2 regions of the Paenibacillus puldeungensis genome follow, and region 2 is predicted to be linked to the other one. Evidence: riboswitches for the same ligand, from Rfam matches in the RefSeq annotation. Region 2 holds a riboswitch; the other holds the start of a gene.
What was found. Region 2 has a riboswitch for cyclic di-AMP ahead of ACFQ3W_RS17725 (TrkH family potassium uptake protein). Riboswitches for the same ligand answer to the same signal wherever they lie in the genome.

Region 1: linked by a shared signal. The riboswitch ahead of ACFQ3W_RS19020 (APC family permease) and the one ahead of ACFQ3W_RS17725 (TrkH family potassium uptake protein) in region 2 are both predicted to bind cyclic di-AMP.

What each region holds. Positions count from the first base shown of each region.
Region 1 covers NZ_JBHTLM010000016.1:24,001-31,652, reverse strand. Annotated here, with positions in the region: gene ACFQ3W_RS19030 (ABC transporter ATP-binding protein) at 1-428, shown strand, start outside; gene ACFQ3W_RS19025 (FtsX-like permease family protein) at 425-2,362, shown strand; cyclic di-AMP (ydaO/yuaA leader) riboswitch at 2,619-2,777, shown strand; gene ACFQ3W_RS19020 (APC family permease) at 2,904-4,739, shown strand; gene ACFQ3W_RS19015 (SDR family oxidoreductase) at 4,833-5,546, opposite strand; gene ACFQ3W_RS19010 (NAD(P)H-dependent oxidoreductase) at 5,574-6,125, opposite strand; gene ACFQ3W_RS19005 (MFS transporter) at 6,161-7,387, opposite strand; gene ACFQ3W_RS19000 (winged helix-turn-helix transcriptional regulator) at 7,561-7,652, shown strand, end outside.
Region 2 covers NZ_JBHTLM010000014.1:14,356-22,007, forward strand. Annotated here, with positions in the region: gene ACFQ3W_RS17710 (LysR family transcriptional regulator) at 103-1,005, shown strand; gene ACFQ3W_RS17715 (cation:proton antiporter) at 1,194-2,438, opposite strand; gene ACFQ3W_RS17720 (potassium channel family protein) at 2,468-3,130, opposite strand; gene ACFQ3W_RS17725 (TrkH family potassium uptake protein) at 3,147-4,484, opposite strand; cyclic di-AMP (ydaO/yuaA leader) riboswitch at 4,558-4,715, opposite strand; gene ACFQ3W_RS17730 (CPBP family intramembrane glutamic endopeptidase) at 5,008-6,750, shown strand; gene uvrC (excinuclease ABC subunit UvrC) at 6,707-7,652, opposite strand, start outside.

The DNA.
Region 1 (7,652 bases), on a different contig from region 2:
TCTCCATCAAAAAGGTTTCCAAGAAAGAAGCCAATCAGAAGTTTCAATTGGTGGCGATGGAGCTGGGTATCTTTGATATCAAAGATAAGTATCCGAATGAGATTTCCGGGGGACAAAAGCAGCGGACATCAGCCGCGCGTGCTTTCATACATGACCCCAGCATCATTTTTGCAGATGAGCCGACGGGGGCGCTGGATTCAAAATCGGCCTCCGATTTGCTGAACAAACTAAGTGAACTGAACCGGAAGATCTCGTCAACGATCATCATGGTAACGCATGATCCGGTGGCCGCCAGCTATTGCAGCAGAGTGGTTTTTATCAAGGACGGACAGATTTTCACGCAGCTCAATAAAGGCGAGGAAACCAGACAAGCCTTCTTTAACGACATCATGAAAACCCAAGGCGTGCTGGGTGGTGTCCAGGAATGAATATTAACTACCTGATCCTTCGCAATTTGAAGAAAAATATTAAAAACTACTACTTATACGTCTTTGCACTGATCTTCAGTGTCGCTTTATACTTTGCTTTTGTTACACTGCAGTATGATCCGGCGATGGATGAGATCAAGGGCTCGGTGAAAGGTGCGGCCGGTATGGCTACCGCTTCCGTACTGCTGGTAGTAATTGTTGCGATCTTCCTGCTGTACGCTAACAATATTTTTATTAAGCGGCGCAGTAAGGAAATCGGACTGTTTCAATTGATCGGCTTGACCAAAGGTAAGATTTTTCGGATTTTAAGCAGCGAAAATCTAATATTGTACTTTGGTTCGATGCTGGTCGGCATCTTCGTTGGTTTTTCCTGCTCACGGTTGCTTCTGATGATTCTGTTTAAAGTGATGGACGTGGATGCCCAGGCCTCTTTAAACTTTTCAACACGAGCTTTGCTTCAGACTGTGATCGTTTTTGCGGCGGTTTACTTGCTTATTATGCTGATGAACTACACGTTTATCAAGAGACAGACGATCCTGTCCCTATTCCGGGTGACCTCATCGACTGAGAATAAAATCCGGAAGATGCCTGTCGTCGAAATTGTTATGGGTCTGTTCGGGATCGTTCTCATCCTGTTCGGCTATTATTTGTCCACCAAGCTGTTCGGGGGGCAATTTGTAAAGACCGAGGAGCTTTTTCTCGTGATGTCTATGATTCTAGGGTCGGTTATTCTCGGAACCTATCTGTTCTATAAAGGCTCAGTCAGCTTGATTTTTAATGCGATTCGCAAAAGCAAAGGCGGTTATTTGTCGCTGAACGAGGTGCTTTCGCTGTCATCGATCATGTTTCGGATGAAATCGAACGCTCTGCTGTTAACGATCATTACCACCGTATCGGCGCTGGCGATCGGCTTGCTTTCCTTAAGCTACATTGCTTATTATTCGGTAGACAAGTCGGCCAAGGAAATTGTGCCGAATCATTTCTCGCTGCTTGAAGATGAGGATATCACGAAATTTACCAAGGCCCTTCAGAAGAAAAACATTGTGTATAAACAGACGCGCAGAGACGTCATCATGGTGAAAGCCGATTTTTCTCATATCGCCGATGTAGACAAAATTGGAAAAAGCAAGGGAATCATGACTATGCCGGTCGTTAGCGAGAAATCGGTTGAGGGTGTAGACGTGTCGCCGGATGAGACCAAATTTACCGGATATAGCGATGCGGTGAAGATGCTCAAGTCTCTGAAAAGCACGGGGGAAGTGGAGCTTAAGGGTAAGCATGAGTCCATAGAGCAACGTTTGATCGGTTTAAGCAAGGATCCCGTGGTCTCCTCGTATTTTTCAGGCGGACTGCTGACGGCGATTGTCGATGAGAAGGTATTCGAACAGTTGGCCAAAGATAAGGATCCGGATATCCAACAGAATTCTCATTCTTATGTCGGGATAGATATTGTGGACTCAAACATGCTTGAACATGCTAACCAAATATATAAAGACATGAATTTTGAGCAGAAGGGAGGATATACTTCCCAATCGGACATTATTTCCGGTCAGAAGCAGATGATGGGCATGATTATGTTTGTCGTCGGTTTCCTCGGGTTGACCTTTCTCATTACCTCAGGGTGTATATTGTATTTCAAACAAATGGACGAAGGGGAGGAGGAAAAGCCAAGCTATACGATCCTTCGGAAGCTCGGCTTTACACAGGGCAACTTAATCCGCGGCGTGCAATTTAAGCAGGTGTTCAACTTCGGCATTCCCCTCGTTGTTGGTCTCTCCCATAGTTACTTTGCCGTCAAATCGGGCTGGTTCCTATTCGGATCGGAGCTTTGGGCCCCTATGTTTATCGTTATGCTGGTGTATACGGCCTTGTATTCGATTTTCGGGTTGTTATCTGTCTTGTTCTACAAACGTGTTATTAAAGAATCGCTATAATATATAACTTTAGTTCTTCAGATCTCGGGCTGTTCGGTGCCATGCAAAATGACATTGGACAGCCTTTCTTTTTTTGGCACAAGGTAAAAGTCTCCTTATAAACGATAAGGCCAGTAAATATGAGGTAACAAAAGATCGTTGTCGTTGTAAGCGCTTCGTTTACATGAAACGACGGAACTGCGTGGATTATTACCTATTTTTCAACCTTTACTCCGGTTTTCGTCAAGAGTATTATTCATGAAGTGAATTAAATATCAACCCTTTATCGCTGAATTCTGTAACCAGAAACGGGGAAACCAGGAAGGCCAAGCCGACCGCTTGCCTTCAGGGGTGAATCGCTTTGCACACCAAAGCGTAGGGCTGCTTTCGTGCCCGAATCCGTCAGCTAACCTCGTAAGCGTCCGAAAGAAGGAATTAACGTTACCGTCTCTTGATTAAGAGAAGGCCGCGGGAAGTTCCCACTTTCCTGCGGCCTTTTTTGTAATTTTTTTCAGAAAGTTTCCTACATTTAAGAAAGAGAAGGCAAGGTGTACTACCTATGATGAATTCCATAAAACGCTGGTTGATCGGTTCTCCGCTTCGTACGAAACAGCTGACCCAGGAGCGATTGCCGAAGTGGAAAGCACTAGCTATTTTCTCATCGGATGCGCTTTCCTCTGTGGCTTATGCAACGGAAGAAATTTTGCTGGTGCTCGCTTTGATAGGTGTATCTGCACTTACGTATTCCGTACCGATCGGCCTTTGCATTCTATTGCTGCTGTTAGTTGTCACGTTATCATATCGTCAGATTGTTCATTCGTTTCCATCCGGCGGGGGAGCGTATGTCGTTGCTAAAGAGCATTTGAATACGCCTTCGAGCCTTGTTTCCGGCGCAGCGCTGATGATCGACTATGTTCTGACGGTAGCCGTTAGTATCAGCTCCGGGGTTGCGGCATTGGTAGCCGCATTTCCTTCACTGATCCATTGGAAGGTAGAAATCGCTGTTGTTCTAACGCTTATATTAATGGTACTTAATTTACGCGGCATTCGCGAATCGGCCACCGTATTTGCTTATCCAACTTATTTATTTATATTTTCTGTTCTGCTCGTTCTCGTCGTCGGAGGCTTTCAAGTTTTGCATGAGGGTTGGCAGGGGTATCACACGGCATCGATCTCTTCAGCCCAATCAGGTTCAACCCATATAGGCACTTTCGCGATGATCCTGCTTGTTCTTCGTGCTTTTGCTTCAGGGTGCTCTGCTTTAACCGGCGTAGAAGCGATTAGCAACGGAGTTCCGTCTTTTCGCTCACCCTCAACTCGCAATGCCGGGATCACGATGATTTGGATGGCTGTCATTTTGGGCACGATGTTTATGGGAATTACGCTGCTGACGTTTGCGTTTGGCATTGCTCCGATGGAGCACCAGACGATTCTGTCTCAGCTAACGGAACATGTAATGGGCCGCGGGCCGATTTATTATTTGGTTCAGATCGCTACAACGCTCATCTTGTTTTTGGCTGCGAATACGAGTTTTGCCGGCTTTCCGCAGCTCACCTCGATTATCGCACAAGACAAGTTTTTGCCGCGGTCGCTTGCACTTCGGGGAGCACGGCTCGTTTTTTCGAACGGGATATTCCTGCTTAGTACGATGGCCGTTCTGGTCATTGTGATCTATCAAGCTAATACCCATGATATGATTCCACTGTATGCGGTAGGCGTATTCCTCTCCTTTACCATTGCCCAATTTGGTATGGTACGGGCTTTTCTCAAGAAAGAAATTCCTAGCACGAAGTGGACGGTAATCGTTACTGGTATTGGAACACTGGTGACCGGAGCCGTATTGGTCATTACGGTTATCGCTAAGTTTACTGAGGGCGCCTGGATGGTTACCTTGGCCATTCCGCTGCTGGTATTGCTGTTTTATGCAATCCATCGTCATTACAGTGCGATTGCCAAACAGCTTCAGGTCGATTATAGTGTGCAGCCTTTAGCCATGCATACCAAAGTCATTATTCCAATTTCGGGAATCAGCAAGGTGGTTGCTCAATCGGTATCCTATGCGAGAGGTATTTCGGATGATGTAGTAGCCATATCTGTAAACAGCGATGACAAACAGGCTGCTTTACTGAGAGAAAAGTGGGAGAAATGGAACCCCAGCGTCCCGCTCGTTATTCTTCGATCGCCTTACCGGACCGTATTGTGGCCGCTGATGAAATATATCGACAACATCGATAAGAAAGAACCAGGCGGCATGATTACAATCCTAATCCCGCAATTTATCGTAAAAAGATGGTGGCATGCGCTGCTTCACAATCAGACCGCTGTCGTCATCCGTACAATGCTGCTGTTCCGGAAAGATATCGTGATTTCGACGATCCCGTTCCATTTGAATAAATAGAAAAAAAGCGCAAGTCGCAAGGGTTCAAACCCTTAGACTTGCGCTTTTTTGCCTGCGTTCTTTGTTGATCATGTTGATTTCCAGGAAAGAAGATTAGGTGAGAATATGTCCGCCTTCCACATGAAGGGCCGTTCCGGTGACAAAGCCGTTTTGAAGCAAATAGATGACGGCTTGAGCGACATCCTGGGCCTTTCCGACCCGCTTGACGGGAAGCTTGGCTGCCACTTCCTGATAGAAATGATTGCGAGCGTCTTCTGGCATTTTACTGCGGGACGGGGTGTCGATGATGCCTGGTGAGACAACATTCACCCGAATGGGGGCGAGCTCTAAAGCCAAAGTTCGGCCCAGATTGGTAACGGCGGCGTTGGCCGCACCAAGCGCGGAAGAGCCTATCATGTTTTTGAAGGCAACCACGCCAGAGAAAAGAGTGATGGATCCATTTTTTCTGAGGTTTGGAGCCCCGTATTTTGCAGCATAATATTGTCCCCAAAACTTGTTTTCGAACAACTGGCGGGCTTGGGCAGAGTCCATCTGAAGAAATGCTCCTCCGGATGTCTCCGCGGCACTGACGACTAGATGGTCAAACTCTCCAATTTGTTGAAAAAAGGACTGTACTTGCCGTTCATCTGTAGTATCCAGCTGATAAGCTACTGCTTGGTCTCCTAGAGTTTCCTTGGCCCGGTTCAATTTGTCCTCCGAACGGCTTGCGATGACGACATTCCCTCCGAGCTCGATCACTTGTTTGGCTGTTTCCAGACCAATGCCGGAACTTCCGCCGATAATCACTACTTTTTGTTGGGTTAACATGTTATTTCCTCCTAAGATTATAATGAATTAATCATTTACTACTTCTTCTAAATGCGCGATCAATGCGGATGTAAAAGTATCTATCTGCGGATTCTTCACAACATCGTAGCAAGCAAAGCTTTTCACAGGCTGCAAGCCGATAAACTCCTGCGCACGGTGTAAATGACGAATCGCTTCTTCCAGGTCAGCGCCCCTAAAAAATTGAGCTCTATCATTAAATGCCTTTTCGGGAGCATTCCAGGTCACGGAAAACATATACTTCTTCCCGGTTAATAAACCGCCTTTTCCATATTGGTCCGAGCCTTTGAAAAACAAGCCGTAGGCGTATACCTGATCCATATATGTCTTGAGCAATCCGGGAACACTGAACCAGTATATGGGGGTTTGATAAATGACCATATCGGCCCAGATGAACTTTTGCTGCTCTTCTGCAACGTTGTATCCCTGTTGGAGTATCGATGTCTTCACCTGGTTCTTCTCACTTAAGAAACCTACCATGGTATCCATCAAGGTTTGGTTTAATCTTCCTTCCGATGAATCGTATTTCTGATGACCGTTGATAATCAGTATGTTTTTCATGGTTAAAGCCTCCTATAGAATTTCACTATGGTTCTCTATGATTTTGCAGACAAACCTTTTAATCGTTCAGTGGGTGAACTATGAGACGAAGCTTCTCTCCGATCCAAGTTCCAACTCATTAAAGTTACTAAAAGACCCAGGCTGGTTATGATGGCAGCTACCCATGGCAATGCTTCGAGGCCTAAACCGCTCTCAATGACCCATCCTCCTAGGTAAGCTCCTCCGGCATTAGCCAGATTAAAAGAACTGATATTTAAGGCGGAGGCCATATTCGGGGAGCCTTCTGCTTTAGCCAGAACCCGCATTTGGAAGGCGGGAACAATGGTGAAGGAAGCAAAACCCCATACGAATACGGTAATGACGGCAGCGATTTTGTAAGAGCTGGTTACAGTAAACAGGGCCAATACGGCAGCCAAGAAGACCAGCATTCCAGTGAGGGACGGCATTAGCTTCCAGTCGGCCAGTCTACCTCCAATCGTATTTCCAATCGTCATTCCGATACCGAAGACAAGCAGGATCGGCGTGACGGACTCCTCGCTAAACCCGGTAAGCTCTGTCAATATGGGCGTAATATAGGTAAAGGCTGTGAACACACCGCCAAATCCCAAGATGGTCATCATTAGAGCCAGCAGGACCTGCTTATTTCTGAGCACTTGAATTTCTTGTCTGAACTTCGAGGATGCCTGCTCCAAGCCTGCAGGAATAAGCACGGCAATTCCGGCAAGGGAGAGGATCCCAAGCGCTGAAACAACGAGAAATGTAGCACGCCAACCCCATATCTGCCCGATAAAAGTACCTAATGGGACACCGAGTATATTCGCTAGCGTTAACCCGGCAAACATCATGGCAATCGCACTAGCCTGTTTCTCCTTTGAAACAAGCTTCGTTGCTACAATGGAACCGACACCGAAGAAAGTTCCATGTGCAAAGGAAGCTAGAATTCTGGCAACCATCAGCACGGAGTAATTAGGGGCAAGCGCTGCAAGCACATTACCTGCGACGAAGATAAGCATCAAACCGAAGAGCAGCCATTTTCGCTCAAGACGCCCTGTGCAGGCCGTAATCACCGGACCTCCGATGGCGACCCCCAGCGCATAACCGGTAACGAGTAATCCCGATGTGCTTAAGCTGACATGCAAATCATGAGCAACATCGGGAAGGATTCCCATGATGACAAACTCCGTAGTTCCGATTGCGAATGCGCTGATTAAGAGAGCAAGGATCGCTAAGGGCAGCTTTTTTTGTGAGCTTCCTGTGGAAATTTTATTCACCTCCTCATCAGGTAACTGGAAAAATTAAGGTTGCATTGATATTATAGATATAGTAAATTCATTTTGGGAAGTAGTGATATTTAAACCATATAGTTTCCGAAAGTATACTAATGTGCTGTGATAATGAATAATCCTTTTAAAAAAAATGAGTGGGGGATGCTTCCATGTACAAAACTGAACCGATTGAGCTGACTAAAGGAGCACCAGGAGAGCCTTGTCCCATCGCCAAAACGCTTGAGGTCATTGGTACCAAATG
Region 2 (7,652 bases):
GCAATATATTTATTAACACTTATAACAAATTAACATAAGCGGACAGCTAGACGCGGTAGGTCGAGGCACATTTCTCTTATTCCGAAAAGGGGGCTCTCTTAAATGCTAGAAGAACTGCTGGTATTTACGACCGTAGTTGAGCAATCCAGTTTGAACAAAGCGTCCAAGCTGCTCAATCTGTCCCAGCCAGCCTTATCCCGAAAAATAGCCAAACTTGAAGAAGAATGGGGTGTTTCCCTCTTCCACAGAAAAGGTAAACGTCTTGAATTGACCCGGGTCGGTCAAGAAGCATATATGTATGCACTCGAGCAGCGTCAGAGGCATCAAAGCTTTCTCCAAGCTGTCTCCCGCTTCAAAGCAGCCGAACGAAGCGTAGTTACCCTCGGCGCCAGCCTTACAACCATTCAGACAACATTGCCCCCGCTCGTTACGGCGCTGATGGATAAATTCCCCGACATTGAGGTCAAGCTAGTTACCGGAAAAACGCACGAAATTGTCTCGCATGTTCGGGATAAAAAAGTTGATATCGGAGTCATTGCCTCTTCCATAAGTGAAACAGGGCTTAAGTGTTTTCCTCTTTTTCAAGATCATTTGGAGCTCGTAGTGCCGCGTGGTCATGAGCTTGCAGGCAGCAACCATGCGGAAATGGAAAATTTGAACGGGCGCTCGATGATCATCTTTTCGAAAGGAACGTGGTATCGTAAGCTTATCGACGACCTTTTTGGAAGATATAGCGTTATGCCGGACATCCGTATGGAGATCGATTCTTTTGAAGCGATCGTCCGTTTGCTGCCAACCTGCAAAGCAGCCGCACTGCTTCCAAGATCCTACTTACGAAAGCCACTGCTGCGCGATAATGGATTGGTGACCGTACCCATGCAAGAGTTGGAGCAGACGCGAAGAGAAACCTGCCTCATTTATGCTGACAGATCAGAGCTTACGCTTGAAACGAAAGAATGGATTTCCCATATCCGAGAAAGTTTGATTAAGGAGCTGTCGATGTGAGCATCACGTAGAAACGATACACCCCCGACTTCAAGGCGTAAGAAGTAGTGTGTCTAGCGGGTATTCAATAGTTTTAGTTTCAAGTCATAAAACAAGAAAGAACCTGACGGAATATTCAATTCTCCGCTAGGTTCTTCTGTTCTTCTATATGTAAATCGAGCATCTGCAAAAAACAGCTGCAGCAAGCCTCAACGCTTCGCTGCAACTGTTTTTATTTCCAAACCGAGTTTTCTTGCAACCCAGCCGGTTGTGCTGGCCTGAATAACAATTGTCAGCATAATCGCCATAAAGGCGATCGCTGTAATGATATTGGCGTTAGCGATACCCATTCCTGCGATCATACCTGATAACGCTGCAGGAATAACTCCAGTCTCGCGTACCCAGCACATGAACAACAGTTCTCGCCATGTCCATTTCACCTTGCGGTCCGGCCAAGCGCACAGCAAAATCGTAAGCGGCCGGGCGACGAACATCAATACGAGCACGGCTCCGAGACTTTGCCAGAAATACTGTCCAAGCGTTCCAAAATTCACTTGACTGCCGAGCAGAACGAAGATCAGCATCCGCATCATCACCGTCATATTCTCGGCGAACGAGCTGATTTCAAGGTGATTCTCCTTCAGGGAAAGTCCAAATGTCTCAGCATTTCCCCAAATCACACCAGCCACAAAAGTCGCCATAAATCCGCTGACATGGAGCAAATCCCCGATCAGGTAGGAAGACAAAGCGCAAACAATCATCACGATGGTCGCGTAATCGCGTAAAAATCCGTGACGGGCATGTCCGGCAAAAAAGGTTAAAATCCCCGCAATCACAATCCCGGTGAGAATCCCGCCAAGCGCCGTTTTTAGAAAATCACCCGTCATCGCCCCAAAATCCAGCGAGCCTCCTCCTACCACTGCAGCCAGCAGAGCGAAGGTCAAGATCGATCCGGTAGCGTCGTTGAAAGCCGACTCACTTTCCACGGTTTCGCGTACCTGCTCCTTGATTTTAACTTGTTTAAACACCGGAATAATCGATGCGGGGTCTGTCGAAGCAATAACCGCAGCAGCAAGAAAGGAAAAGATCCAATCCACGCCAAACAAAAAGTGAACTCCGGCACCGACAACTAACGTTGAGATCAGCACCCCGGGCACACTAAGCAGCGATAGCGTAATCCACACTTTACGCAGCCCGCTAAGCCGTAAATTCCGGCCGCCATCAAACAAAATCAGTGCAGAACCAACGGTTAAAATCAATTGGTTGATGAGGGAGCCGCTGGATTCGTGAATTAGATTCAGACCAGGTCCCAGCAGCATCCCAACAGCAATATATACCGCCACATCGGGAAGCTTCAGCTTGCTGGCCAGCTTGCCGGACACCATCCCGACACTTATGACAAACAATACTAGTATTAAAAAGTGATGAATCGAGTCTGTTACAGACGATTCCATTGATGTCACACTCCAACTGTTGGTCACTGTTATTCGTTAACTACTTCTTCGAACTCCTCAATGTTCTTTTTCGAGCCGATGATAACCATAATATCACCGGTATTCAGTTGGTCCATTGCAGTAGGAGCGACAAGGATTCCATTATTCCGATGAATAGCCACGATACTGCAGCCGAAACGAGCTCGAGGGTTCAGTTCACCAACACTCTTCTGGTCTAGACAGGCAGGCACTTTCATTTCCACAATGCTGTATTCCTTGGACAGTTCAATATAATCCACCAAATTGGGGGTTACCAGCTGGTGAGCAACCCGAACTCCCATATCCCTCTCTGGAAAAATAACCCGGTCTACGCCAAGCTTCTCCAGCGCTCGCCCGTGCAGAACAGATATGGCCTTGGCCACCACGGTTTTAATTCCTAGGTCTTTAAGCAAAATAGCGGCGAGGATGCTCATTTGGATGTCATTACCAATTGCTACTACCCCGCAATCAAAGTTGCGAACACCTAGCGATTTCAAGACTTCCTCATCCGTTGCATCCGCTACGACAGCATGCGTCAGATGATCGCTCATTTCGTCGACCAGCTCCTCATTCCGGTCAATGCCTAGGACCTCATAGCCAAGATCCATGAGCTCCAGTGCCAAACTTGAGCCAAAACGCCCAAGTCCGATCACTACAAACTGCTGTGTTTTCATCGTTTGGTTAATCCCCTTATCCTATAATCATTTTGCCTTCCGGGTGGCGATATAATTCTTTACCCTTCTTCGGTCCAAGCGCATAAGCCAGCGTCAGCGGTCCGAGCCGTCCGGCGAACATGGTGAGGCTAATAATAATTTTACCGATCACTGTCAGTTTTCCGGTTAACCCCATCGTTAGACCGACGGTACCAAACGCAGAGGTCGTTTCAAACAAAATGCTAAGGAAGCTTGCATCCTCCGTCGTTGACAGCACCATGGCCACCGCAATGACCAGGAACAAGGATAACATCGTAAGTGTGATTGCCTTGAAGATCCGTTCTTGAGTAAGCCGGTAACGAAACAGCACAAGGTCGGAGCGTCCACGAATCATGGAAGCCACCGCGCCAACGAGAATCGTAAATGTCGTTGTTTTGATCCCGCCCCCGGTAGAGCTAGGCGAAGCCCCGATAAACATCAGAATAATGATGAAAAATTGGGTTGCCTGGCGCAATGCACCGATATCGAGCGTATTGGCTCCCGCCGTTCTTGGCGTAACCGATTGAAAGAAGGAGCTCCAAATTTTCCCGCTCCAACCCAGTGGTTCAAGCGTTCTAGGATTCGTGAATTCAAATATGAAAATGACAATCGCGCCGATCAAAATCAGAGCGGAAGTCATAGATAGTACGACTTTGGAATGTAGCGAAAATCTGCGATGTCGCCGAAATTCAATGATGTCAGATAATACAATAAACCCGATGCCACCAGATACAATCAGGAACATGGCAACAAAGTTGACGATGGGATCAGCGACATATTGCGTCAGGCTCCTATATTCTCCGAATAAATCGAACCCCGCATTGTTAAACATAGACACCGCATGCCATACACCGTAATACAACGCCCTCCCAATCGGCATATCAAATGACCAGCGGATGGCAAAGATTAGGGCCGCGCAGGATTCAATAACGAGGGAATACATCAATACCTTTCGAATTAATCTTACGATACCCTCCATCGTGTTTTGGTTCATCGCCTCTTGGAGGAGTAAACGGTCTCTAAGCGATATTTTGCGTTTCAAAACGAGTGAGAACAACGTTGCCATGGTCATGAAGCCGAGACCGCCCACCTGTATTAACATGACAATGACAACTTGCCCAAACGTGGAGAAATAGGTGCCGGTGTCGCGAACGACCAAGCCCGTAACGCAAGTAGCTGAAGTGGCCGTAAACAGTGCATCAACAAAAGGCAACGTCGTTCCCTTTGTGCTGGAAATCGGGAGCATCAGCAAAACCGAACCCAGCAAAATAATAAGCGCAAATCCCATCACCAAAATTTGTGGCGGAGATAAGCTGATTTTTTTGAAGAACAACATATTCACCTCATCGTTGTAGTTAAAAAAGAACAAAAGAAAAAAAGCACTGGATTTCCAATGCCTTTCGGTGTTTGGCTCCTGTTGCAAAGGCCTACGAGGTTAGCTGCCGGATTCGGACATGCACAGTTGCCCTATTCGCTGGTTGTGGCAAGTAGCCGCAAGTTTACGCGAAATTCACCCCCAAAAAATCGGTTCCCCCGTTTTCAAATTGAAATTCGGCCGATATTCTTTTTTTCATAAATTTTCATTTCATTTTCGTCAAATGGATTATAATCCTTATTCACTTCCACTACAAAGTTGTATTTCCATGAAAAAGCTGTAAAATTGGCTAAAAGCAGCGAAACAATCTTTAAGTTCGCTTTAAATCTGAGTCATGCTAAGGCTGGCAGATGTTATTGCGCCTTTACAAGATTTTCCCTTCTGCTATGGCGAAGGTTTTAACGCTGTGTTATCTTTACTTTGACGCACTTGGAAACAATTCATGCGATTTCAAACAAATTATTATTAAAGGAGTTCTTTGGAAATGAATTCTTCCACGAAACCATTCGGTCGCATCCTAAATCAAAAATCGATCTGGGTGCTGGCCGCTCTCGGACTGATTATTTTCTTGTTTGTACAAGTATTTCCATCAACGGCTTCTGAAACACTGGAAATGGACCAATCAAACAAGGTCATCTCCAAGCAGCAAGCCAGAAATGAAGCGATAAAATTCGCTCAATCCGTATTACAAATGAAATTAGACGGGCAGGAGCAGGCACTAGTTACTTACGAGACCAATTCAGATCTTTATGGTTATTTAACCAAAGAGGACCTGCTGGCATCATTTTCGAAGAAATATGAGAAAAAATTTCCTTACGACGTTTTTCGTGTTCATTTTACCCACCCGGATGCGGTATTAAACCAGCTTAACGTTGACGTACATATGACGACCGGCCAAGTCGTCCGATTTGAGAAAGTCGCTTCAGCCAGCACGGCCAATAAACAAATGATGCTGAAATATGGTAGCGAAACCGAAGCTTCTTTACGTTCTTGGGAAGGGGACATGACCCTCGCGGAAAAGGAAAAGCTCGCCGAACCTTACCTAAAAGCATTCGGGTTCCAAAGCGATCAACTGGAACTGGCATCCAAAGAAGGAGACGTCGGTCTCCTGTATCATGTACCCGGATCCAAAGTAGGAGAATCCCAGGCTCAGATCAAATTGCATTATGAATACGGCGCGGTCTCCTCGCTGGAAAGCTCCTTTTCGGTGCCACAGTCACATACGGATTATGTAAAGGGACAGACCAAAATTGCTAACTGGCTCACCTTTGGAGGATATGCTCTGTTTACGCTCGTGCTTGGCATTTTGGCTATAGTATACAGCGCTCTGACTAGAATGCATACCTCCTTTAAAAGAGGTATATTCCTAGCCTCCGTCTATTTCATTCTTTCCATGGCAGGAACGATCAATATGCTCCCGGCCTTCCAATCGGAGAGCACGGAGACCGGTGTTATCATGTTCGCACTAATCTTTCAAGGTCTGGTAACGCTATTCCTCGCCGCCTCCGTCTATTTCTCACTCGTCGGTGGAGACGGGCTGTGGCGGAAAAGTGAGCTGCGCTTATGGGCTCGGGCCAAGGAGCCAGGCTACGGTCGCCAAGTGCTCACTTCCATGGGCCAAGGATACGCTTGGGCCCTCATTTTGCTCGGTGTTCAGTCCATCATTTACATTGTGCTGGACAAAACCATTCATACGTGGTCAACAACAGATGCTACACAATCGCCTTACAATATGTATTACCCGTTACTACTCCCTCTGCTGGCTTGGGTGGCCGGGATCGGAGAGGAAGCCGTTTACCGACTGTTCGGGATACCGATGCTGAAAAAAATATTCCGTAGCACATTCGTCGCGAGTCTCCTGACGACGTTAATCTGGGCTTTCGGTCATACGCTTTATCCGATATACCCGGTCATTTCCAGACCGATTGAACTGACCTTTATTGGGCTTTTGTTCAGCTTCATTTTTTTACGATACGGATTTATGGCTGTCGTCTTCTCGCACGTCATTTTCGATAGCATTCTGATGGCTTTGAGTCTGATGTTTATGGGCGGGGCGCTCAACATTGGTGCCGGGATATTCTATATCGCTCTGCCAGCGATCGTCGCCTATATCATCTATCTGTTCAACCCGCCAGGGAAGGAACGGAAGGAACCGTTTCCGCTAAAAAGAGAGGAGCCGTTAATCACGACTCCTCAACCTCTTCCTCATCCCGAAGGGCATTTATAATTTCGCGGGCTAGCTTATCACCAATCGAAAGAGGCCGAAAGTCTTCGACGGAGGCCTCTTTTATTTTTTTGAGCGAGCCGAAATGTTTAAGCAGTGCCTTCCGGCGTTTCTCGCCGATCCCAGGAATGGCGTCCAGACGAGAAGCAACCATCGATTTGCCCCGCTGCTCGCGGTGAAATGAAATGGCGAAGCGGTGAACCTCGTCTTGGATCCGCTGTAGCAAATAAAACTCCTGGCTATCCCGAGCCAAATGAATCGGCGCCGGAGGATCAAATGCCATCAGCTGTGCCGTCTTATGCTTGGCATCCTTTACGAGGCCGCATACCGGAATGTAGAGGCCAAGCTCGTTCTCCAACACATCGGTTGCTGCAGAGATTTGCCCCTTCCCTCCGTCGACTACGATGAGATCGGGCATCGGTAGGTTCTCCTTCAGCACCCGTTCATACCGGCGACGAATGACCTCACGCATCGTCTCGTAATCGTCCGGGCCTTGAACGGTCCGGACTTTATATTTCCGGTACTCTTTCTTAGCGGGCTTGCCTTCGATAAAAACGACCATCGCCGATACCGGATTCGTCCCCTGAATATTCGAGTTGTCAAACGCCTCAATCCGGGAGAGTGAGGACAAGCCAATGGCCCGGCCTAAATTTTCCGAGGCCTTTGAAGTCCGCTCTTCATTGCGTTCAATGAGCTGAAACTTCTCGTTAAGCGACACACGAGCATTCTCCTCGGCCATTGTGATCATCTGCTTCTTAAGTCCACGCTGAGGCACGAGCGTCTTCACGCCAAGCCATTGCTGCAACGCAGCCGCTCCGGAGACGGAGTCAAGCATTTCGCCTTCTTCCTCCATTTCGGGAAGCAAAATTTCCTGCGGCAGCGCCGGATTTTCACTATAATACTGC